One region of the Candidatus Enterococcus mangumiae genome, then DNA from elsewhere that is predicted to be linked to it. Evidence: predicted binding sites of a transcription regulator. Region 1 holds the regulator's gene; the other holds the start of a gene.
What was found. Region 1 encodes LexA, which represses DNA repair genes until DNA is damaged. Its sites were predicted from a motif close to CNAACANNTGTTNG; they were not measured.
Positions count from the first base shown of each region.

Region 2: dinB (DNA polymerase IV) is a predicted target of LexA. The motif match lies at 9,743-9,756, and genes of this name have one in related genera.

Region 1 is NZ_CP147250.1:2,621,424-2,634,214, reverse strand. Features, by position in the region: partial or broken gene DOK79_RS12590 (ISL3 family transposase) at 1-330, shown strand, start outside; gene DOK79_RS12585 (glucosaminidase domain-containing protein) at 579-1,448, opposite strand; gene tkt (transketolase) at 1,707-3,701, opposite strand; gene DOK79_RS12575 (DUF896 family protein) at 3,800-4,051, opposite strand; gene lexA (transcriptional repressor LexA) at 4,203-4,826, shown strand; gene DOK79_RS12565 (hypothetical protein) at 5,010-5,228, shown strand; gene DOK79_RS12560 (adenine phosphoribosyltransferase) at 5,447-5,959, opposite strand; gene recJ (single-stranded-DNA-specific exonuclease RecJ) at 5,974-8,271, opposite strand; gene DOK79_RS12550 (ISL3 family transposase) at 8,561-9,856, shown strand; gene DOK79_RS12545 (LapA family protein) at 10,061-10,495, opposite strand; gene DOK79_RS12540 (SDR family NAD(P)-dependent oxidoreductase) at 10,505-11,293, opposite strand; gene rnz (ribonuclease Z) at 11,277-12,230, opposite strand; gene DOK79_RS12530 (DUF1269 domain-containing protein) at 12,374-12,791, opposite strand, start outside.
Region 2 is NZ_CP147250.1:2,094,570-2,107,360, forward strand. Features, by position in the region: gene DOK79_RS09975 (TFIIB-type zinc ribbon-containing protein) at 1-714, opposite strand, end outside; gene DOK79_RS09980 (SPFH domain-containing protein) at 732-1,979, opposite strand; gene dnaX (DNA polymerase III subunit gamma/tau) at 2,653-4,389, shown strand; gene DOK79_RS09990 (YbaB/EbfC family nucleoid-associated protein) at 4,408-4,719, shown strand; gene recR (recombination mediator RecR) at 4,743-5,339, shown strand; gene tmk (dTMP kinase) at 5,429-6,091, shown strand; gene DOK79_RS10005 (cyclic-di-AMP receptor) at 6,088-6,417, shown strand; gene holB (DNA polymerase III subunit delta') at 6,426-7,364, shown strand; gene DOK79_RS10015 (PSP1 domain-containing protein) at 7,404-8,228, shown strand; gene DOK79_RS10020 (DNA replication initiation control protein YabA) at 8,221-8,568, shown strand; gene rsmI (16S rRNA (cytidine(1402)-2'-O)-methyltransferase) at 8,706-9,575, shown strand; gene dinB (DNA polymerase IV) at 9,779-10,915, shown strand; gene nrdG (anaerobic ribonucleoside-triphosphate reductase activating protein) at 10,999-11,601, opposite strand; gene nrdD (anaerobic ribonucleoside-triphosphate reductase) at 11,763-12,791, opposite strand, start outside.

The sequences.
Region 1 (12,791 bases):
TTATTAAGTGCTTCAACTGCCTTGAAAGTCGCCTATCAAGCGTTCCATGAACTAGCGGATGCCTTTCGTGACAAAGACCACGAGTCATTTTTCACTCTCTTGCATCAGTTACCAGAAACATTAGATAAAGAATTTCGGCTAAAACTACAAAATCTTCTGAGCTATGAAGAAGGGATTCGTCATTCTTTTATTTATCCTTACTCTAATGGGAAAATTGAAGCAAAAAACACCCACATCAAAACACTCAAACGAGTGTCTTATGGCTTTAAATCATTTGAGAACATGCGCATCCGAATCTTTTTGACGAATCAAGTCATTCACGTCAAATAACGAAGAAAATCCGGAGAAGAAGTGTTCACTTCTTCTTCCGGATTTCACTTGATTGCACTCATCAGTCCTTATTGACAAAGAGCCATTATTATTTTTTTGATCTATCAACTGACTAAATGATACAAGACAAACGCGACGAAATAAAAGAAACCCCGCGAAAATACGAGAAGCGATTTTCGCGGGGTTTACTTTATTATTAAGAGAGCCAGAATCGTTCCTACCCTCTTGTTTTATACTCGGTCTAATGCTTAGACGTTGATTTCTTGACCAACTAATAATGAATAATTAGACATCGTCATGCCATTCTTCGCCATAAGGTCATCGACGGACATGCCGAATTTTTGGGCAATATCCCAAAGTGTATCACCAGAAACAACTGTATAAGTCTGGCTGCTGCTTGTCGTCGTTGTCGTTGAGGTTGTTGTACTTGTCGTTGTGGTGCTTGTCGTACTAGTTGTTGTTGATCCAGTCGATGGTGTATCAAAACGAGTCAGATCATACGTGCTGATCAATTCATTTAGTTTACTGCCATAATTTGGGTCTGTTGCATATCTCCCAGTTAAGTACGCTGTGGCATCGTAATAGCTTGTTGTATTACTTTTCCATACACCTGAGTAATGGTAATCTCCTGTAGAAAAACTTGTTGAGCGTAAAACATTTGCATGGTCTTGGAAAGATTCCCAATAAGATGAATAGCGACGGAACGGTTCATTCATCGTCACCCATTGACCATTCAAAAATTCTTTCGTATTCATATACACCACAGATTGACCTGCACTACCTTTTACTCCAAAGAGATTATAATATGGAGCACTTGATAATCCAGACGTTCCATAAGCACTTTCTAGTAATGCTTGTGCAATCATGACCGATGCGTATAAGTCATTACTTGCTGCAACTTCAGACGCCGCCCAGCCAATTTGATTGATAAAGGCTTGTGGATTGGCAGAAGATGCTACCTCTAGTTCATCTGCTCGTACTGTTTGTGGTGTTGCTGTGACCAACATTGGCCCAACTAATAGGCTTGTACCCACTAAGGGTGCAATGGCTTTTTTATTAATGATCATTTTCCTTTTCGGCCTATGATGTCGGGCACTACGGGTTCTCAGCTCTTGCATTCAAATTCCTCCTCAAATGAAACGGTGAATAAAACTTCCTCTTAAACGAAACTTAATCATTTAAATTATACGTTTTATTTTATTGAAACTCAAATAAATCTTATATAATTCCGCTTTTGTAATATCTACGTAATAAAAAAGTAATATAAAAGCAACAAAAATAAGTCTCTTTTCATTCGGTTTAGTCGAAAAAAATAGAAAATTGGAGGCTTGGAAAAAATCTCCAAGCACTCCAATCGAACTGCTTTTATTATTTGATTAAAATTGATTGTAGACATTAACAACATTATCCACGGTATAACCAAATTCTTCAAGTATTTTGTTTCCAGGTGCAGAAGCGCCGAAGTGATCGAATGTGATCATCTTCCCTTCTGTACCTACGTAACGTTCCCAGCCGAACGAAGCCGCTGCTTCAATGGCCACACGTTTTGTCACTGCTTTTGGCAAGACACTTTCTTTGTATTCAGCTGATTGTTTTTCAAACAAATCAAAACTTGGCATTGAAACGACAGAAACGTCTTTGCCTTGTTCTGCCAATACTTTTTGTGCATCGACAGCTAAAGCTACTTCTGAACCAGTGGCGATCAAGATGCCTTCTGGTTGCTCTCCTTTTGCTGGTGATAAGACGTAAGCGCCTTTTTTGACCATGTCATCTGCCACTTCTTTTGTTGATGGCAAAACAGGCAAGTTTTGACGACTTAGTACTAAGATCGTCGGTGTATCTGTTGATTCCATAGCTACTTTCCATGCGGCACGTGTTTCGTTGCCGTCTGCTGGACGTAGGACATGAACCCCTGGCATACTTCGAACAGAAGCCAATTGTTCTACTGGCTCATGCGTTGGCCCGTCTTCACCGACCGCTACCGAGTCATGGGTCAACACATAAATGACTGGTGTATTTTGGATCGCTGCTAAACGGACAGCTGGTCGCAAGTAATCGACAAAGACAAAGAATGTCCCGCCATAGATGCGTGTACCGCCATGTAATTGGATCCCATTCATCGCAGATGCCATTGCGAACTCACGAACACCAAACCAAATGTTGCGGCCTTCATAATGTTCAGGAGTGAAGTCTTTATCCGCTGTCACCATGGTATTGTTTGAGCCGGATAAATCAGCTGAACCACCCCAGAAACTTGGGATCGCTTTTGATAATTCTTGGATGACTTCTTTACTAGACACACGACTTGCTTGGCTTTCGCCTTCTTCGTATGTTGGTAATTCCGCATCCCAATTTTCTGGTAATTTGCCAGCAAACGCATCTTCAAATTGTTGCGCTAATTCTGGATAAGCTTCTTTGTACGCAGCGAACATGTCATGCCACGCATTTTCAGCTTTTTCGCCTTCTTCGACCATCGTTTGACGGAAACGTTCCGCTACTTCTTCTGGTACGGCAAAGTCTGGATATTCCCAGCCATAGATTTCTTTGGCTTTTTGAATCCCTTCTATACCGATCGGCGCACCGTGGACCGCAGAAGTTCCTTGGTTAGGTGCGCCAAAACCGATCACTGTTTTCACTTCGATCAATGTCGGTTTGTCTGTTTCCGCTTTTGCTTCTTCGATCGCTTTTGAGATTGCTTCTAAATCTGTACCGTCTTTGACTAAAAGATGTTGCCAGCCATAAGCTTCATAACGTGCGCCAACATTTTCCGTGAAGGCTTTTGAGGTTGGTCCGTCTAAAGAAATATCATTTGAATCGTACAACACGATCAATTTGCCAAGTTTCATATGGCCAGCCATTGAACTTGCTTCTTGAGAAACGCCTTCCATCAAGTCGCCATCGCCACATAACGCATACGTGTAATGATCCACGACATCAAAGTTTTCTTTGTTGTACGTCGCTGCCAAATGTGCCTCTGCCATCGCCATACCGACTGCCATTGCGATTCCTTGACCGAGTGGGCCAGTTGTCGCTTCCACACCGTCTGTATGGTTGACTTCAGGGTGTCCTGGTGTTTTTGATTCCCATTGACGGAATTGTTTCAAGTCATCGATCGTCACTTGGTACCCTGCTAAGTGTAACAAGCTGTAGAGCATCGCTGAACCGTGTCCTGCAGACAAGACAAAGCGGTCGCGATCGACCCAATTTTTAGATGTTTTAGGATTTACTTTCAAATGTTTCGTCCACAGCGCATAAGCCATTGGTGCGGCACCCATTGGTAACCCCGGATGTCCTGAATTTGCTTTTTGTACTGCGTCGATACTCAATGTACGGATCGTATTCACACCAAGCTGATCAATTTTATCAAACAATGTAACCCCTCCTGTAATTTAGGTTTTTTTTACCTATATTTCTCATTCTTATTTTATAGCAATTTCCATGAAAAAGCAACGACTTTTAGTTTTTTTTACTAAAAGTTGTCATTTCTATTATGGATACCTTTTTGCTTCTGGATTTCTTTCAATTTGTCAGGTGTAACATCATTTCCTTCAGGATCTACGACTTTCATTCCTTCGATATGATGTCTCATACCAGAACGAAAAGATGCTAGATATTCTTCACGTAACTTCGCTTGCTCTTTGACTTCAGCAGGTGTCAATCCTTCTGCTTTCTTTTTTTTAGCTAACTGATTGATACGTTCGATTTTATCAGGTGATAACAACAATATCCCTCCTTGCTTTTGCTTCTCCTACATCTTATATAAAAAATGAAAAAAAAACAACTACATCAATAGGTTTTAATGCGAACATTTGTTTGAAATCAAGCATTTTCTATGGTACTATTTACTTATCAAGTGAAAGAAGGTGTACCTTGTGGCCCGACAAACTGAAACAAGACAAATCGAAGTCTTACGATATATTCACGAACAAGTGACCCAAAAAGGCTATCCACCAACTGTCCGTGAGATTGGAGAAGCCGTTCAGCTCTCTTCTACCTCGACAGTCCATGGTCATCTTGCCCGATTAGAGAAAAAAGGCTTTATTCAAAGAGACCCTACGAAACCACGTGCGATCGAATTGACGCAACAAGGATTATCAAAAATCGGTATCCGTCCCTCAACGATACCAGTACTAGGTGTAGTAACTGCCGGAGAACCGATATTAGCTGTCGAAGAAGCTTCTGACTTCTTTCCAGTGCCACCAAATCTTTCGTCCGAAGAAGGTAGTTTGTTCATGTTGACGATCCGCGGAGAAAGTATGATCAACGCAGGGATCTTAGATGGTGACAATGTCATTGTCCGCAAACAAGAAACTGCTCAAAATGGCGATATCGTGATTGCGATGACTGCTGAAGACGAAGCAACGTGCAAACGTTTCTACAAAGAAAGAGACCATTTCCGTCTACAACCGGAAAATGACCTGTTAGAACCGATCATCTTAGATGAGGTATCGATCTTAGGTCGTGTCGTTGGTCTTTACCGAAGCCATATTTATTGATTAGAAAAAACAATACAACCGATGAGCATTTATGTGCGAGCTTGAGATCATGATCTCAAGCTCTTCTTTTCCTCTTTCACGGAATATTTTGCTCTTTTTAAACTTCCCTCTTTACAAACCGAACAAAAGTTCGTATACTAATAGTACGAACTTTTGTTCGTATTCTATAAAGAGGTGAATGTCATGAAATCAATGAGACGTTTTGGTTTAGTGTTGATCGTTTTGTTTTTAGGTATTATTATTGGTAATTTCGGGCTGCGTACAGCACTTTTGGTTTTTGTTCCTTTGTTTACATTGTGGTTCATGTTGTGGGATGAAAAAAAATACCGTCAATCACAACGTCGTCAGACACATGAAGACTCCTTCTACCATGAAACCTATTACAGCTCCAGGCACACGTAAAAAGTAAGTAGTTAAGCTTTTATGAATAACCCCTTCCAAGCAAACGATCGATGGTCGTTTGCTTTTTTTTTCGACCAATTTGCTACAGTTTTTTTCTCTTACTTTGAACAATTGAAGCTCTCCACCTCCACACAAGTAACAAACATCCTTACCACGAACCTTCAGTGTGTTCGTGGTAAGGATGTTTGTTAAGTTTGTTCAATTGTTCGATTCTCTGATCAATACTCCATTAAAGTGATCATATCATAGCCTTCGATTTTGTCACGGCCATTCAAGTCCATCAACTCGATCAAAAAGGCACAGCCTACGACAACTCCACCAAGTTCTTCGATCAATTCGATCGTCGCTTTGATCGTTCCGCCTGTCGCTAACAGGTCATCACAAATCAAGACTCTTTGTCCTGGTTGGATCGCATCTTTGTGTAATGTCAATGTATCTGTCCCGTATTCAAGTCCGTAAGTCACTTCGATCGTTTCACGAGGCAACTTCCCTTTCTTACGTACAGGCGCAAAACCGACACCCAACTCATATGCTACTGGGCAGCCTACGATAAATCCACGTGCTTCAGGTCCGACAACCATATCGATCCGTTTTTCTTTGGCATAATCAACGATTTGCTTTGTTGCTTCACGATAAGCATCTCCATCAGCCATCAACGGAGAGATGTCTCTAAATATAATTCCTTTTGACGGATAGTCTGGAATACTAGCAATATAATTTTTTAAATCCACTTTTTCGTTTCCTCCTAGGTTGTTAACCATTTTTTTATTGTGGGAATGTCACTTAATAGTAAAAATTCCTCTGATTTGATTTTCTTCAACCGCTTTTGATAGTGAAGACTATCTGTCAACGGATGATTCGCTGGATCTGCGACTTTCTCTAAAACACCATTGTTTATTGTAACAAACTTCAACTCAAAAAACACCTGTATCATAAAAATTAATAATTTTTGTGGGATTTTTAAATAGTTTGAGATCGCACCTAATTTATGCCTGATGTCGATCCGTTCTTGTGCATGGATCAATTTAAAGAGTCTAGCATACTGTTCCCTCGTCCCTACGCCATTCAAGTACGCTTCATCGACTGAAATACCTAAGAAGTATACACGACTGAACGTACCAAGAGCTAAGATCTCTTTTAAGACATGTAATTCAGCCGGACAATCGATCACGACAAGCGCACTCGGATCATTTTCCTCGATCCATGCTTGGACTGTCTCTTTCTCTGACCAAAGAATGATTTGTTCCTGTAAAGAGGCGTTTAATTCTTTGATCGATGCTTCATCAAATGCTAAATAGAGCGGACGCTCGATTTCATTTGCCAATGTTCGATAGCGTTTTGCTCGCCAATCAAACACTTGTAACCCTTCTACTGCAAAATCGGAAACCATCAACTGCGGTTTTTTACGACCATTCCACTCATTGATCGATAATTGCCCTACGATATCGAGAGAATCATCCAAAAACTCGTTTTCTTGTGCTCCAAAACCAAACGCGACTGCATCTAGCTGACTCTCTTCATCGACTAAAGAAAGTTTCAAGTGCTGTTGACTTGAGCCAATTCGTTTCACATTTTGGACAGCGACCTGTTTAAACAAGAAATTCGGGACAGGATTATCGGTTCCGAAAGGTGCGAGTAATTTCAACGTATCGATTTGTTCAACGGTCACGTCTTTTGGCGAGACGATTTCATCGATCGCCAATACTGGTCCTTTTGATAAATCGATTGCCTTCTCTTTCACATAGGCATTCATCCGCTCTTGTAACTGCGGGATATTTTCTGCAGGCATCGTCAAGCCGACTGCTGCGTGATGGCCGCCAAAAAATGTAAACAGTTCGCTCATCTCATTTAGCATCTCATAAAGGTTCAATGCTTCGATACTGCGACCTGATCCTTTTGCGACAGTTTGATCTTTGATTCCTAGAACGATCGTTGGTTTGCCTGTTTGATTCATGATCTTTCCTGCCACGATCCCCAAAACACCTTCATGCCAACCTGGATGTGCCAATAAATGGATCTGATTCTCTTCATTGATCATCGCTAATGCTTCAGTGGTGATCTGCTCCACGATTGCTTTACGCTCTTCATTGACTGTTTGTAGCTGTTCCGCTAATGTTTGCGCTTGGCTTTCATCAAATGTGGCTAATAAATCGACTGCTGGATTAGGATCACCCATGCGGCCGATGGCATTTAAACGTGGGGCAATAGAAAAACCGATCATTGTTTCATCTGCTTCATTCGCACGCACACTACTTTGCGCAAACAATGCTTGTAAGCCGACACGCTCCGTTTGACGTATTGCCTGTAATCCTAACGCTACGAGCGTTCGATTTTCATCCGTCATCGAAACCAAGTCAGCAATCGTTCCAATCGCTACTAGATCAAGAAACTCTGCGGGTGGTTCTTCCAACAAAGCAGTCGCTACCTTGAATGCTACGCCGACACCGGCTAATTCGCCAAAGGGATAATTGCCTTGCGGATGACGAGGATGGATGATCGCATAAGCTGCCGGCAACTCATTTGGCAACTCATGGTGATCTGTCACGATCACATCTACTCCTTGTTGTTGGGCATAGGCGATAGCTTCATGCCCCGCTACTCCATTATCAACAGTGACGATCAGTTGCGTTCCAGCAGCTATTTTCTCTTGGTACACCGTTGGATTAGGTCCATACCCATGTTCAAAACGATTGGGCAAAAAGACTTCTACTTGGGCACCAAGCAACTCCAACGTTTCTTTCATCACAGTCGCACTAGTGATTCCATCTGCATCATAATCCCCATAGACTAAAATTTGTTCGCCATTGATCACCGCTTCTTGGATACGGCTGATTGCTTTGTCCATGTCAAACATCAAATATGGATCGTGCAGTTTTTGTTCTTTTGGATGTAAAAACTTATGGATACTTTCTTGTTCTCGGTATCCTCTTTGCCACAACAATTGTCCGATCATCGAAGATAATCGTTGTTCTTTGATTATTTGGATAAAGGATTCAGAAGGTGTTGTTTCATTGACCTTCCAATCAAAATTTGCTCGTCTCACATGCTCACCCCTAACTTAGTCATTATAGCAAACGTCACCTCTAAAAAAAAGAATTTCAGTAGACGCGCGAATGGAATAGAAATAAAAATCATTTCCGTTTTTAACCTTAAAAACGAAGAAACGGTATTCCAACAGCAATTCCTTCAAAAATAGGCTCTATAATAAAGTGGACTGATGAATCAATTCTGATTCGTCAGTCCACTTTTTCTTTTTGGGTATTAAAAAACATATCGTTCTCTAGTATGATTAAATCACCACAAAATAAACAACTGAGAGGACGATATGCTCTATGGAAAATTCTATCAAAAAAATGCTCCGATTAACAGATAAATATTTAACCATCCAAGATGTTTCTTACGAAACGTTCCATCAAACCAATACTTTAGTTATTGACGCAGTGTTAGCTCCTCCTACTTCTGCTTGTTTGACTTGTGGCTCTGCCGTGAGAGATTCGAAGGGGAAAACGGTCATTGTCAAAAATGGCAAGAAAATGACCTGCATTCGTTTCGATCAATTCAACCATTTACCGCTAATCATGCGGCTGAAGAAACAACGTTATCACTGTAGAAACTGCCATACCCATTGGACAGCCCAAAGCTATTTTGTTCGGCCAAATCATTCGATTGCCGAGCATGTAAAAATGAAAATCATTGCTTTACTCACCGAAAAGGTCTCCTTATCTTTTATCGCAAAGCATTGCCAGGTGTCTATTCCAACGGTGACGCGTATTTTGAAGTCGTTAAAAACCTATTTACCAAAACAAGCCAAGCGCCACCTGCCCAAAGTATTGATGGTCGATGAATTTCGTTCCCATGTATCCTCAGAAGATAAGATGAGTTTTATTTGTGCCGATGGGGAAACCGGGCAATTAGTTGATATCTTACCCACTCGAAAATTGTCTCGGTTGACCACTTATTTCCAGACATGTGTGAATCCATCTGACGTCGACTATTTAGTTACTGATATGAATGCGGCGTATTTTCAACTAACAAAAAAAGTATTTCCTCATGCCAAACTGGTCATTGATCGTTTTCATGTGATCAAACACATGAATCAAGCGTTCCAAGATTTTCGTGTCCGTGAAATGAAACGCCTGATTGCTTCGGGCAATCGGACAATGCCAAGGAAATTAAAAAGCCATTGGCGCTTACTCACCAAAAATCGGAAGAATATCAACCACACAGAATATAAAACTTGGCGTAGCTTTCGTGCCCCAAAGTATCCTTACCTGACAGAAGCCATGGTGCTTGACCGTTTATTAAGTGCTTCAACTGCCTTGAAAGTCGCCTATCAAGCGTTCCATGAACTAGCGGATGCCTTTCGTGACAAAGACCACGAGTCATTTTTCACTCTCTTGCATCAGTTACCAGAAACATTAGATAAAGAATTTCGGCTAAAACTACAAAATCTTCTGAGCTATGAAGAAGGGATTCGTCATTCTTTGATTTATCCTTACTCTAATGGGAAAATTGAAGCAAAAAACACCCACATCAAAACACTCAAACGAGTGTCTTATGGCTTTAAATCATTTGAGAACATGCGCATCCGAATCTTTTTGACGAATCAAGTCATTCACGTCAAATAACGAAGAAAATCCGGAGAAGAAGTGTTCACTTCTTCTTCCGGATTTCACTTGATTGCACTCATCAGTCCTTATTGACAAAGAGCCCAAAAATAAGCCGTGAGAACCAAAATTTGACGATCAAATTTCGGGTCTCACGGCTTATTTCTCGGAGCTAAACATTTCTACGAAAGTGGTTCGCTTGCCTACTTTGGCAATCGCTCATGATCAATCAAAGTAATTGACACTTTGTCTTGGTGTTTGAGAAGGGGACTCAGATGGAGTTTTCATTTGTTCGATCTGTGCTTGCTTTGCTTGTAATTCTGCTTGATAGGCAGCTTCAAGCTCCGCACGTTCATTGCGAAATTCTCTTTTTTGTTCTTCTGTTGCCTCTTCGATTTTCTTTTGGATATCCGCTTGATTCTCTGCTAGTTCTTTTCTTAATTGTTTCAGTTGTTTCTTTTGTTGCCATAATGTTGTAAATGCTGTTAAAAAGATGATCAATGCACCGATCAACGCCGAACCGATGATCACTAAGATCAATGGGGCGTTAAAAGAAGCAAAACCAAAGCTTACAGGAACATTTTGATTATTCAATACAGCAAACACAACAATGACCAATACTAATAAAAAACCAACAATCACACTACCTTGCTTTTTCATTTACTTCACCTACTTTTTATTAAAAATTCCACCTGCAAAGTAATCTCCAATGGTTGGGAAAAGAGTATAAAATTTTGATGCGATCTCAAGTAATAATGGTTGGTTGATCTCACGTTTAGGATGCTTCATCGCTCGCACGATCGTTTGAGCTAATTTCCCTGAATCTAAAACGAGGTGTCCGACTTTTTCCAAGTAACTGCCACTTGGATCAGCTTTATCGAAAAATTCTGTTTCGATCGGTCCAGGATTAACAGTCGTAACAGCTACTCCTAATGGTTTCAACTCTAAGCGTAGCGCGTTAGAGAAACCTAAAACAGCAAATTTAGTCGCTGAATAGATCGTTGATTTGGCTGTCGCCATCTTTCCAGCCATAGACGCCACATTGATGATATGGCCTTCACGTCTTTCTGCCATATCGATCGCAAATTTTTGCGTCAAGACCATCATACCTAAGACATTCACCTCGAACATATCATAGGCTTTGCCTAAATCAAACGATAAAAAGTCTTCAAAAATACCGAATCCAGCATTATTGACTAAAATATCGACACGTCCGACCTCAGCCATCACTTTCGTATATAGTTCGTCGACGCTGTCAGGGTTGCTGACATCTAATTGGAACGCATAAGCTGGTTTTCCGCTCAATTCTTGACAAACTGCCTTCACTTCACCGATTTGTTGGATCCGTCTGGCACAAGTGACAACGATTGCCCCTTGTTTGGCTGCTTCATAACAGATTTGCGCACCTAAACCACCGGAGCCACCAGTGACTAAAACGACTTTATTTTCTAATTTCATCCTGTTTCTCCTCCTGAAATGGAACATCCACAATCTCAAAATCCTTCATGACTTTTGTATTTGGAAAGATTTCTTGTGCTTCTTGTTCAAGTTCTACTGTTGCTTTTCCTAAATATCTTGCACTGATATGAGTCAATAGTAACCTTTTTACATTCGCTTCTTTGGCCACTTCTGCGGCTTGATGAGTCGTTGAATGGAAATAATTATGCGCCATTCTTGCTTCATTTTTATTGAAGGTACTTTCGTGGACCAACACATCAGCATCTTTCGCTAACAAAACGGAATTCGTCGTTTTACGAGTATCACCTAAAATCGTCACGATCCGTCCTTTTTTATCGGGTCCGACAAAATCACGGCCGTTGATGACCTGTCCATTTTCTAATTGAACGGTCTCACCTTTTTTCAGCTTACCATAAATGGGACCAGCGGGAATGTTCAATTCCTTGAGTTTTTCAACTTGCAATTCGCCTTTATGATCATGCTCAACGACCCGATACCCATAACTATCGATGCCATGATTCAATTTTTTGGTATAAACAGAAAAATGGGCATCTTCAAAGATTGCCTGCTCTTCATTTAATTCGATAAAGACGAGTGGATAGCCTAGTTTCGTTTGAGAAATCGTCAATGCATTACGCACAAATGCTTCTGTACCTTTAGGGCCATAGATTTCTAAAGGTGTTTCACCACCTTGAAAAGAACGACTACTGATCAACCCTGGCAAACCAAAAATATGATCGCCATGAAGGTGAGTGATAAAGATTTTTTCTATTTTTCTTGGGCGGATGTTCGTTCGCAGGATCTGCATCTGTGTGCCTTCACCGCAATCAAACAACCAAATCTCATTTCGCTCGTCTAATAGTTTCAATGCGATGCTTGAGACATTGCGATGTTTTGCAGGAACGCCTGCACCTGTACCTAAAAATTCTAGTTCCATAATTTACCTGACTTTCTATTCATTCTTATTAATTTTAGGGGAAAATCAACTGACAATCAACCGAAAGTCGTAGGATATTTGTTCATAGAAAGATTTTCCCTGAACCAAAAGATTGAATAAATACTACTCTCGATGCTTTCTTCTTATTCAGAAGGTGTAGAATCCTCTGAGCCAGCGGTTGGCTTTTGATGTTTTTCATCCCAATTTTTCTGCGCTGTTTCTTTTGCATGTTTTTCAACTTCTGTTGCATCATGAACGTCTTGCTCTACTTCTTCATAATCCAAACGAGTGATTTCTCCACCTAATTCCATCATCACAAGTTGATTCAATGGTCGGTTATCCTCTTCTTCCGCAATTAATATCAGACCTGTTGCACCTTCACCGATCTTATTGCCCACAAAATCAAACACAGTTTGTGCATCTTTGATTTCTTTTGCGTCTTGGCTCGCACCAATCATCCCACCGGCAAACCAGCCTAACAAAATCCCTAATGGTCCGCCTAAAACACCTACTAACATTCCGATAAGGCCGCCTTTAGAAGATTTATTGTTTCCAGTAAAA
Region 2 (12,791 bases), 530 kb from region 1:
AAGTTTCCCTTCACGTTGGACAGCATATTGTTTTGTTTCGGTGTATTCGATATCGCCGACACGCCAGATCCTGATAACTGTTCCATTGGCTTGCAAGGAACCGTCCAGTTCAGCATCGGTCGCCCAATAAGGGAAATAAACGCCGGTCAATTTATCGATTTGATCTTGATTGAAAAAGGCTTTTGGCACAAACCATTTTTTCTTTGTCCAGGCGAGAAATTGTTTGATTGCTTCTTCTTTTTCTACCGCAAAAGGTAAAACTTTGTTTGGTAAAAAGTCACCGCTCAGACGTCCAGATAACACAACTGGGTTATGGCAGTAGTAGCAGTAGGTAGCAGCAGTCGTTGCCTCTGTAACGATCTCTGCACCGCAACTCGGGCATAAAAATAGTTCCATACTGCTTTGTTCGCCAGTAGTTGTCTGTTCAGCGGTTGCTTCTGCATCAGACACTCCGCCAGCATCTGCAAATGCTTGTCGTTCCGTTTCATCCATTTGATCAAGTTGTTCTTCAGCAGTAAAAGTGAAGTCATCACTTGCAGCTGGTTGCTCTTGATTCCCATCGATATTGCGGGCCGCTTTTTGTTCCTCTTCATATTGACTGACTTCAGCTTCTGTATAGACATTCAAGCAATAGTCGCAATGAAATTTTTGATCTTTTGGATCGAAGGTCAATGGTCCGCCGCAATTGGGGCATTTATGTGTTAAAACATCCATTCGGGCACCCCTTTCAACTAGTCGAGTGGGATACCTTTGAATGGTTTTCCACAATTAGGACAAAACTTAGGAATACCATTTGAAAGATCCACCACTTCATTACATTCGCTACATTTCATTTCAAGCTTTGGTTGGCTATTCGCTACAGGTTTTGCCCCGCCACAATTTGAACAGAACTTCCCTGTATTTTCGGTGCCACAGACAGGGCAAGTCCACGTATCATTTGTGCCTTGAGCGGTTTGTTGATTTTGTTTTTCTTGTTGTTGTTTGATTTGGTCTTGATTGTTTTGTGAGGATTGTGCCAGATAAGAACCATTGGCATTCATCCCCATGCCCATACCCATGAAGCCTGTCATTGCACCGGCATCATTTTTACCAGCGGCTTCCATCCCACGAGCAATCGAGCCTTGGACATAACCTTCACGGACACTTGGATCACCTAACATTGCCCCTTCATTACGCATGTTGATCAGTTTGACTGAATCATCTGTATAAGAGATGCTAGCAACTGCGACAGAAACGATTTCCATGCCACGAAGCTCACGCCATGAATCATCTAAGGCTGTTCCCATGTATTTGCTTAGTTCCAAGCTTTTTGATGGGACATAAGAAATCCGTTGCCCATCAGCAGACATTTGGTTGATTGCTGATTGTAAAGCAGTTAAGAATTCTGCTAAATACTGTTCATTGATATCTGCGATTTCAACTTGTGTTTTGTTTTTAGGGATCGCATTTGTATAAAATAAAATCGGATCAGTGATGTGGATAGAATACGTTCCATGTGCACGTAGGAATAGCTCTGCATTATAGAAATTATCAAAGTAATTCAATGGCGCGCTTGTGCCAAATTTGATTCCTTTGATCTCTTGGAGATTGATATAGAATACTTGTTGTTTTTGTGGTGTGACGCCACCAAATTTAAAACGGTCGAAGGTTTCAGCGATTGCACCTTTCAATGAACCATTGAACATAGAAGGAGCGGCATCGTTTTTCACCGTATAGTAGCCTTCTTCAGCCGTATAATCGATGATTTTTCCGCCATCCACTAAGAGCATCATCATATTTGGATAAACATGAACGACAGTACCATCTGTCAATACGTCATCTGTTCCTTTTCGATTTGAACCACGTTTGTCATCTTTTCGTACTTTGACACCTTTAGTCATGACTGTTGTATCGCTCATATTATCTGGTTCAATGACCTCGATCCATTGATCTGCCAATCCGCCGCCGATCATACTAGTTGCTGCTTTAATAAGTCCCATAAAAAGTCCTCCCTTTGATCAATTATTTGTTACTAAGTATATGTTTGTATTATACCATAGGAGTATGAAAATGCTCTCAGTCGAAAGATGTAGAAAAAGAGAGGGGCTATTTTCCCACATTCCCTATTTATATATGAAGTTGACCATTTTTTTACAAGCTAGATAAAAGATGTCCAAAAGCAACTCCTTCAATGTTCCGTCTTATTATTCGAAGCTGCCCGGCTTTCTCACAACCTCTGATAAACGGTGTTCAAAAAGCTGACCTTCAACATTAAGCTAAAAAATTACAAAATATGAGGAGCTATTTTGCAATTTTCTATCTTACTGCTCAGGTCAAGGCGCTTTTTTCACAACCTCTGATAAACGGTGTTCAAGGAGCAGCACTTCGGTCATAAGCCAAAAAAATCAAAAATGAAAGAGCCATTTTCGATTTTTCTGTCTTATGCCTTAGTGCTGACCGCTCCTCTCACAACCTAGATAAACGGTGTTCGAAAGCCAACTCCTTCAATAATAAGCCGCAACGTGAAAAAATATGAGGAGCTATTTTCCCACGTTCCGTCTTATTATTCGGAGCTGCCCGGCTTTCTCACAACCTAATAAACTATAGTAGTTTTTTTATCCTAAATCACGTATAATAAAAGATAGTGAATTTTTCAAAAGAAGGGGGATCCTTATGGCATATCAAGCACTTTATCGTGTGTGGCGTTCACAGCGATTTGAAGATATCGTTGGACAAAAAGCTGTGACACAAACATTGAAAAATGCGATTGTTTCCCATAAAACCTCACATGCCTATTTGTTTACAGGACCAAGAGGGACAGGGAAAACAAGTGCGGCAAAAATATTTGCCAAGGCGATCAATTGCCCAAACAGTAAAGATGGTGAACCTTGTAATCATTGTGAGATGTGTCAGTCGATTACGACTGGAACGCAAGAAGACGTCATTGAAATCGATGCGGCAAGTAATAATGGTGTCGAAGAGATCCGTTTCATCAGAGACCGAGCAAATTATGCACCGACAAAAGCCGCTTACAAAATTTATATCATTGATGAAGTCCACATGCTTTCAACTGGGGCATTCAATGCCTTACTAAAAACACTGGAAGAACCAAAAGAAAGTGTTATTTTTATTTTAGCAACGACCGAACCGCACAAAATACCTGCAACGATCATTTCTCGAACACAACGTTTTGACTTTAAGCGAATCAATGCAGCGGATATCACCGAACACTTAGAATATATCTTGGATCAATCAGAGATCACCTATGAGGCACCTGCACTGACTGTCATCGCAAGAGCAGCAGAAGGTGGGATGCGCGATGCGTTGAGTATTCTTGACCAAGCGATTTCCTTTAGTAATGGGACGATCACGTTGGATGATGCGATGCAAGTCACAGGTAGTTTGACAAATGAGATGATGGATGCGTATCTGTCGGCTTGTTTCAACAAAGAGATCCCACAAGCCTTACAAGAATTGAATCAAATTTTAGCGGCAGGAAAAGAGTCGCGACGCTTTTTGGAAGATCTGCTGTCTTACTGTCGTGATTTATTGATGTATCAACAAGCACCGAATTTGTTAGAGGAAACTTCACATGTCAAAACAGAAACATTTACGACATTAGCGAAGGAGATTCCAGCACAGCGGTTGTTCCAGACGATCCAAATTTTGAGTGATACACAAAATGAGGTACGGTTTACGAATAGTGCGACGATTTATTTAGAGGTTGCGACTGTGAAACTGGCACAAGCTTCAGCAGCTGTCAGTCAACAAGCGCCAAGTGAAACCGACCAGCAACAAGTGAAGCAACTCCAACAAGAGATCCAAGAACTAAAAAAAGAGATCAAAGAGATCAAAAATGGTACGGTGAAAGTCGCGACCAATCAGCAAACGACACAAGCACCTGTTCAGAAAAAACAGCCAAGTACGTACCGTATTCCGACTGAACGGGTGTATAATGTATTAAAAGAAGCAACAAGAAAACACTTGAATGATGTAAAAGAAGTCTGGGATGATCTTTTGATGAGTTTGTCGGTCACGCAACGAGCAATGTTAAAAGCGAGTGAACCAGTTGCGGCTGGTCCAAGTGGGCTTGTCATTGCGTTTGATTATGAGATCGTCTGTCAACGAGCAGCAAATGATGAAGAACTGCAATTAGCGATCCATAATCAACTTAGCCGAATGATCAAAGACTATGCGCCTGAACCTGTGTATATCACAAGGGAAAGCTGGCCAGGTCTAAGAAAGAATTACCTTGTTCAAGTAAAAGACGGAGGAGCAGAAGAATCGTTTGCGTCTGATGATGAGTCGGATGAGATCGAATTGATCCCTCAAGAACAAACAAACCAAGAAAATGTAGTGACGAAAGCTGAAGAACTTTTTGGTTCAGCAGTCACAGTAATCGATGATTAGAAAAGGAGAGCGATAACAATGATGCGCGGAATGGGAAATATGCAAGGGATGATGAAACAAGTCCAAAAAATGCAAAAAGAAATGGGACAAGCCCAAGAAAAACTAAATGAAACAGAATTTACTGGTAGCTCTACGAATGATTTAGTCAAAGTAGTTTTCACTGGAAATCGTCGAATGAAAGATATCCAGATCAAAGAGGAAGTCGTTGATCCAGAAGATACAGAAATGCTACAAGATTTGATCGTGATGGCTGTCAATGACGTATTAGAAAAAATCGATACAGAATCAGAAAAAACAATGGGAAAATATACTAAGGGCTTACCCTTTTAAGTTTTCCTGAAGGGGAAATGAACATGCAATATCCAGAACCAATTGCAAAACTGATCGACAGTTATATGAGACTACCAGGTATTGGTCAAAAAACAGCGACAAGATTGGCTTTTTATACGATCGATATGAAGGATGAAGTAGTCAACGAATTTGCTAAGGCATTATTGAGCGTCAAACGTGATCTGCATTTTTGCAGTATTTGCGGAAATATCACAGAAGAGGACCCTTGTGAGATCTGTAAAGATCCATCAAGAGATCGTGGCATCATTTTAGTCGTCGAAGAACCAAAAGATGTCATGGCGATGGAGAAAATGCGGGAGTATCGCGGGTTGTATCATGTACTACATGGGGTGTTGTCTCCAATGGAAGGCACTGGGCCAGAAGATATCAATATTCCTCCTCTCTTGCAACGCCTGCATGATGCAGAAGTCCAAGAAGTGATCATCGCCACCAATGCAACAACTGAAGGAGAAGCAACAGCAATCTACCTTTCACGCTTGATTAAACCAGCGGGGATCAAAGTCACACGTTTAGCTCATGGCTTATCTGTTGGTTCCGATATCGAATATGCGGATGAAGTGACTTTATTAAAAGCGGTCGAAGGTAGACGTGAATTATAATTTTTTGACATACATTTGAGTATGTCAATTTGATCGACAAGACTTTTCCGATACAATATAGAAGCAAGAGAAGAGATGGAGGCAAAAGTGTGAACGGCTTATTTATTACGATCGAGGGACCGGATGGTGCAGGTAAAACAAGTATCATCAATGAGTTATTTCCTCTTTTACAAGAAGTAGCAAAAACAGAGATCATTCAAACTCGAGAACCAGGAGGAATACCGATCGCTGAACAAATTCGTGCAGTGATCCTTGATCCGAAAAATGATCGCATGGACGAACGGACAGAAAGTTTGTTATACGCAGCTGCGCGAAGACAACACTTAGTCGAAAAAGTTTTACCCGCACTTTCAAGTGGGAAAATCGTTTTATGTGATCGCTTTGTCGATAGTTCTTTGGCTTATCAAGGTGCTGGTCGACGGATCGGTATCGATGAGATTGCTGAGTTGAATGAATTTGCTACAGAAGGGACAACGCCTGATTTTACTCTCTATCTTGATGTGGACTCTGACACAGGGTTACGTCGCATCGCAAAAAATCGACAAAACCAAATCGATCGCTTAGATTCAGAAGGATTAGAGTTCCACCAGCGTGTGCGTCATGCGTACTTGAAACTGGCAGAGGAACATCCGGAACGTATCCATAAGATCGATGCAAGAAATAGTTTTGAAGAAGTGTTACAATTGAGTTACCACGCAATTATCAACCAATTTCCACAATATTTTGAAAGTCAGGAAGGTGAACGTAAATGAAAATCATTTTAGCAATCATTCAAGATAAAGATAGCAACCGTTTGTCCAACGAATTGATCGATGCCAATATTCGTGCCACTAAATTATCTTCGACTGGTGGGTTCCTTAAAGCCGGAAACAGCACATTTATCGTGGGTATCGAAGACGATCGTGTCGAAGAAGCATTAGAGATCATCAAAAAAACGTGCGAGTCAAGAAAACAATTTGTTTCTACTCCAGTAACGTTAGATATTTCAATGGACGGTGGCGTTCCTTATCCTGTAGAAGTTGAAGTAGGCGGAGCAACAGTCTTTGTCTTACCAGTTGAAGGATTCCACCATTTTTAGGAGGAAGTATGGCTGAAGAAACTGTACTTGCGCAAATGCAACCTCTCGTGTATCAACAACTTCAACGAAGTTTTGAGCATGGGCGTCTCGCTCATGCTTATCTTTTTGAAGGTGAAAAGGGCACAGGAAAACATGAGATGGGCATTTGGTTAGCGCAACATTTATATTGTACGCAAATGAACGAACAACAGCCTTGTGGCGTATGTAATAATTGTCAACGAATAAAAAATCAAGAGCATCCGGATGTACTTGTTCTTTCACCGGAAGGTCAATCGATCAAGGTCGAACAGATCCGACGCTTACAGACAGAGTTTAGTCGAAGCGGATATGAATCAAGAAAAAAAGTATTCTTGATCCAAGAAGCAGAGAAAATGAACGCGAGTGCGGCAAACAGCTTGCTGAAATTTTTAGAAGAGCCACCAGGTGATTTTCTGGCGATTTTAGAAACGGAAGCGATCGGTCGCATCTTACCGACGATCCAATCTCGTTGTCAAACACTCCATTTCCAAGAATTATCAAAAGGTTCATTGATCCAAAAATTACAAGAACAGCAAATTTCTGCGGAAAAAGCGAAACTTTTAGCGTTCTTGACGAACAGTTTAGGAAAAGCAGTTGAAATCTCAGATGATGAATGGTTTAATGAGGCTAAGGACTTGATTTATCAATGGTTTGTCTACTTGGATAAACGAGATACACAAGCATTTATCTATGTCCAAAAACGATTGGTGAAAGCATTTAAAGAGAAAAGCCAACAATTTACCGGTTTTTCAATCTTGATGTATTATTATCAGGAAGCTCAAAAACAGGCGATAACATCTGGGGAGTATGGTAAAGTCAAACGGCTGAATCAAACGATTGAACGCATTTTGGTCGCAGAACAAAAACTGCGTAGCAATGTGAGTTTTCAAGCCGTCGCTGAGCAATTCGTATTACAAACGATTTTTTGATTTGTCAATTTATATTTTGCGAAATCAAGGAGGCCGCAAATGGTAGAAGTAGTAGGTGTCCGTTATAGAGATGCTGGTCATGTCTATTATTTTACACCCGGAGATTCAGAATATTCATACAATGATAAAGTGTTAGTCGAGTCTCAGCAAACTTTACATATCGCAACGGTTGCTATTCCCAAAAGAGATATTGATCTGGAAGATTTACCTGAAACCATCAATCCCATTTTGCATAAAGCAACGACTGCTGAGCTGAAAAAAAGCCAAAAAAACGAAGAAGATTCAAAAAAAGCTTTTTTGATTGCGAAAGAAAAGATTAGATTTAGAAAATTAGAAATGAAGATCGTCCACGTTGAATACACATTTGACCGAAGCAAATTGACTTTTTATTTTGCGGCAGATGGGCGCATCGATTTTCGTGAATTAGTGAAAGACCTTGCTGCTGTTTTTCGTACAAGGATCGAATTGAAACAAATTGGTGTTCGTGATGAAGCGAAGATGATCGGAAGTATTGGGCCTTGTGGGCGACCGCTATGTTGCTCGTCTTTCTTGGGAGATTTCGTTCCTGTTTCGATCAAAATGGCAAAGGAACAAGGTTTATCACTGAATCCAACTAAAATATCTGGCTTGTGTGGTCGCTTGATGTGCTGTTTACAGTATGAAAGTGAAGCATATGAAGCCGCAAAAAAAGAACTCCCTGACTTTGGGAAAATACTTGAAACTCCTGATGGTAAAGGGAAAGTCGTAGGGTTAAATCTGCTCAGTCGCTTAGTGAGTGTGCGACTGAACGGACGGGAGAATCCTGTTGAATATGAATGGGATGAACTAAAAAATTTCATCCAAGTAGGTGAGATGAATGGATAAGAGATCATTATATGATGGGTTGAACCAATTGGAGTCAGAGTTACGAAATACATTGACTGAACTAGTCGAGATGAAACATGCACTGCATGAGATCGTTGAGAAAAATACCACGTTAGAAATGGAAAATCAACGATTACGTGAACATCTACGTGAATTGAACCAAGTGGCGCAAGCTCCAGCTGAAAATGCAAAACAAGAACTATCAAAATCCCGAATGAATCTGGAAAAGATTTATGAAGAAGGATTTCATGTTTGTTATGATTTGTATGGTTCAAGACGTGAAAATGATGAACCTTGTGCGTTCTGTTTAGAAGTGATCTATCGAGAAAGTGGACGCTAGATCATTTGATCTAGTTGCTTTTTTCACGGTTGGTGAATACCGCAAAGCATTCTTGTTTTGCGGTATTCGTCGTTGAACGATCCATAAAATTTTAAATGAGAGTAACTTCCTTTACTCTGTTTAATAAGGAGAATCATATGCATAATCAAAAGAGTTTTAAAGGGAATCATGTAGTTGGAACGCTCTATCTTGTTCCTACACCGATCGGGAACTTAGAGGATATGAGCGTCCGTAGTGTGCGAACATTACAGGAAGCTGATATGATCGCGAGTGAGGATACACGCAATACACAAAAACTGTTGAACCATTTCGAGGTCTCAACACCTCAAAAAAGTTTGCATGAACATAATTATAAGGAACGTATTCCACAATTGATCGACTGGTTAAAAGAAGGCAAAACGATTGCACAAGTAAGTGATGCGGGAATGCCGTCAATCAGTGACCCGGGACATGAGCTGGTTGTTGCTTGTATCAAGGAAGATATTCCAGTCGTTGCGTTACCAGGACCGACAGCGGGAATAACTGCATTGATTGCTTCAGGACTGGTGCCACAACCATTTTTATTCTATGGTTTTCTTCCTAGAAAGAAAAAGGAACAGCAAGAGGTACTGACCTCTCTTGGCGCTCAAAAAGCAACCTTGATTTTTTACGAATCACCTTATCGTGTAGCCGCAACGTTGACTAATATGTTAGAAGTATTTGGTAATCGTCAAGTTGTACTTTGCCGTGAATTGACGAAAATCCACGAAGAATACTTACGTGGAGACATCGAAGAATTACTGGCTTATTTAGAAAATCAGCCGATCAAAGGAGAATGTTGTTTACTCGTTGAAGGAAGCAATGAAGAAATTGCACCGACTGAACAACTTCAAGGTACGTTGAAAGAGCAAGTTCAACAATTGATTGATCAAGGTGAAAAGCCGAATGCGGCAATCAAAACGATCGCAGTAAAAAATGGGATCAAGAAACAAGAAGTTTATCGTCAGTTCCATGAACTAGATGAGTAGAAATTTAGCGAAAAAGATTGTTCAAAAGTTTGAGGTTGGGACAGAAGTGTTTCTTCGAAGAGGTTACTTCTATTCCAGATACCTTTTGAATAGTCTTTTTTGTTCTCAGAAAATAAACAGAGTAAGATAGACATAGTTAGTTACAGAAGTACCACCTCACTTGAAAGGGAACAAAGGTTCGTGTATAATGGAGTGGGGTGAGTCTGATGGAGCTACAGTTTCCGTTACATAATGATACGTCTAGAAAAATCATTCATATCGATATGGATGCTTTTTTCGCGTCTGTTGAAGAACGGGATCATCCTGAGCTTCGTGGGAAACCATTAGTGATCGCCAGACATCCCAGTGATACAGGTGGACGTGGAGTAGTGACCACGGCCAACTATGAAGCACGTAAGTACGGTATCCATTCTGCTATGAGTGCCCAAAAAGCCTACGAGCTTTGTCCAGATGCGATCTTCAAACCGGGAGATCATCAAAAATATAGTGAGATATCAAAAGAAGTCAGAGAGATTTTTTATCGCTACACGGACTTGGTCGAGCCGGTAAGTATTGATGAAGCCTATTTAGATGTCACGAATAATAAAATCGATTGTAAATCGGCGATCAAGATTGCTCGCATGATCCAACTTGATATTTGGCAAACCGTCCATCTGACTTGTTCTGCTGGTGTCAGTTACAATAAATTTCTAGCGAAGCTTGCCTCAGATTTTCAAAAACCTAAAGGCATGACAGTTGTCACCCCCGAAGAAGCGATAGATTTTTTAAAAGCTTTACCAATCGAAAAATTTCATGGTGTTGGCAAAAAAACGGTCCCTAAAATGCACGAATTAGGTATTTTTACAGGGGAAGACCTTTATAAATGCAGCGAAATGATGTTGATCCAACAGTTCGGTAAAATGGGGTATTCATTGTATCGAAAAGTGAGAGGTATCCATGATTCACCAGTCAACGTCACACGAGAGCGTAAGTCAGTGGGAAAAGAGCATACGTATGGCCAACCATTACGAACAGAAGAGGAAGTTCTCGGGCAGTTGAGGCAGTTAGCTGAGAAAGTCGAAGCCTCGTTAAGACGTGTCCAGAAGCATGGAAAAACGGTTGTTTTGAAGGTACGCTACACTGATTATTCCACGGTAACGAAACGAGTGACATTGCCAGAATATGTTTATAAAAAAGAAGCGCTGTTTTATCAAGCAAGCTTGATATGGGAAGAAATCTTAGGAATCGAAAAGGGGATTCGTTTACTAGGTATCACGTTGACGAATTTAGACCCGATGACGTATGAGAATATTGTTTTACCTTTGTGGGAGACGAATGATATGGAATCTGAAATAGAATAGGAAATGCCCCAGCTAAGCTAAAATAAAAGTGTATTTAGGCTTAGTTGGGGCATTCGCTATTTATAGAAAGCAATAGAGTATGTTTAAATTAACTCTTGTTTTTTTATTTGTTCATACGTTTGTGTCGCATCTGTACATTTGTCCCAGATGACTACTTGTTTTTCAGCGAGTGATCGTTGGACGTCAATGATTCGCTGATTACTGCTTCCACGAAATTGCAATTTGAAATCTCGTTTTGACCATTCGAAACGACCATCGACTAAAATGTCGATTTTCGAGAGCAGTTCAAGTTTATCTTCAGAATCCTGTAATAATTCATCAAATGTATAGCCGGTCCATGACCAGATATCTTTGCGATGACCGAATTCTTGGCGAATCCGATCGACTATACGTAGACAAACATTTGTATTCAAAAAAGGTTCACCGCCCAAGAGGGTCAATCCTTGTACATAATCATTGCGCAGATCGGCCATGATCTGTTCTTCTAATTCTGTAGTGAATGGTTTGCCGTAACGGAAATTCTGAGCAGCTTTATTAAAACAACCTTCACAAGCAAATAAACAGCCACTGACATACAAACTGTTACGAACACCTTCGCCATCCACAAAGTTGAACGGTTTATAATCGGCGATATAGTCATGACTATAATCTTGGGCCAGCCATTCTTTTGGTTTAGGATTTCTCATAGTAAAACTTCTTTCATTATAAAATGGTATTCGTTATAAAGGTTCTTTAAAGTTGTAGAGAGTGTAAGAAAATCGGATGCACTGGTCTTATTACTCAGTGCTGAACGCTTCTTTCACAACTTTATCGACGGTGTTCAAGAAGCAACACTTCTTTCACAACCTTACTTCATATGTTTGACGCGTGACGAGATTTCTTTGTGTCTGCCGTGGACCATTGGGCGGGCTTGTGGGTTTCCTAAGTAACCACATGTTCGTTTGACTACGTCACATGATTTTGGATCATGATTGCCGCATTCTGGGCATTCAAAACCGCGTTCTGTTGGTTGGAAATCTCCTTCAAATCCACATTGGTAACAATGATCGATTGGTGTATTGGTACCTAAGTAGCCGACTTTATCATAGGCAAAGTCCCAAACAGCTTCTAACGCTTTAGGATTTTGTTGTAAGACTGGGTATTCACAGTAATGGATAAAGCCGCCTGAACAGTATTTTGGATAGTCTTTTTCAAACTCAAGTTTTTCAAATGGTGTTGGATTTTTACGCACATCATAATGGAAACTATTTGTGTAGTATTCTTTGTCAGTGATATTTTCAACGAGTCCGAATTTTTCGGTATCTAATCGACAAAAACGATCGGTCAAACTTTCACTTGGCGTAGAGTACACGCTGAAGTGATAACCGTATTCATTGCCCCAATCATCTGCTTTTTCTTTGAGTTTTTTCACGATATCAAGAGTGAAGTTTTTGGCTTCGGCATTGTTTTCCCACTCACCGCCAAAGAAAGAAGCAGCAACTTCATAAAGTCCGATGTAGCCCATTGAAACTGTTGCACGACGATTTTTGAATAATTCGTCTACAGCGTCTGTCCGAGATAATCGTTTGCCAAATGCACCATACATATAAAGGATCGGAGCGTTAGCAGGGATGGCTTCTTTACAGCGCTCAACACGATAAACTAAGGCATCTTTCATGATCGATAAACGATCTGACAGTAATTGCCAGAATTTTTCTTGGTCGCCATTTGCTTCTAAAGCGATCCGTGGTAAGTTCAATGTAACGACACCTAGGTTCATTCGTCCTACATTCACTTCTTCGCCATTTTCGTCTTTCCAGCCTTGTAAGAAGGAACGACAGCCCATTGGCACTTTGAAGCTGCCAGTCAATTCAACGATCTTGTCATAATTTAGAAT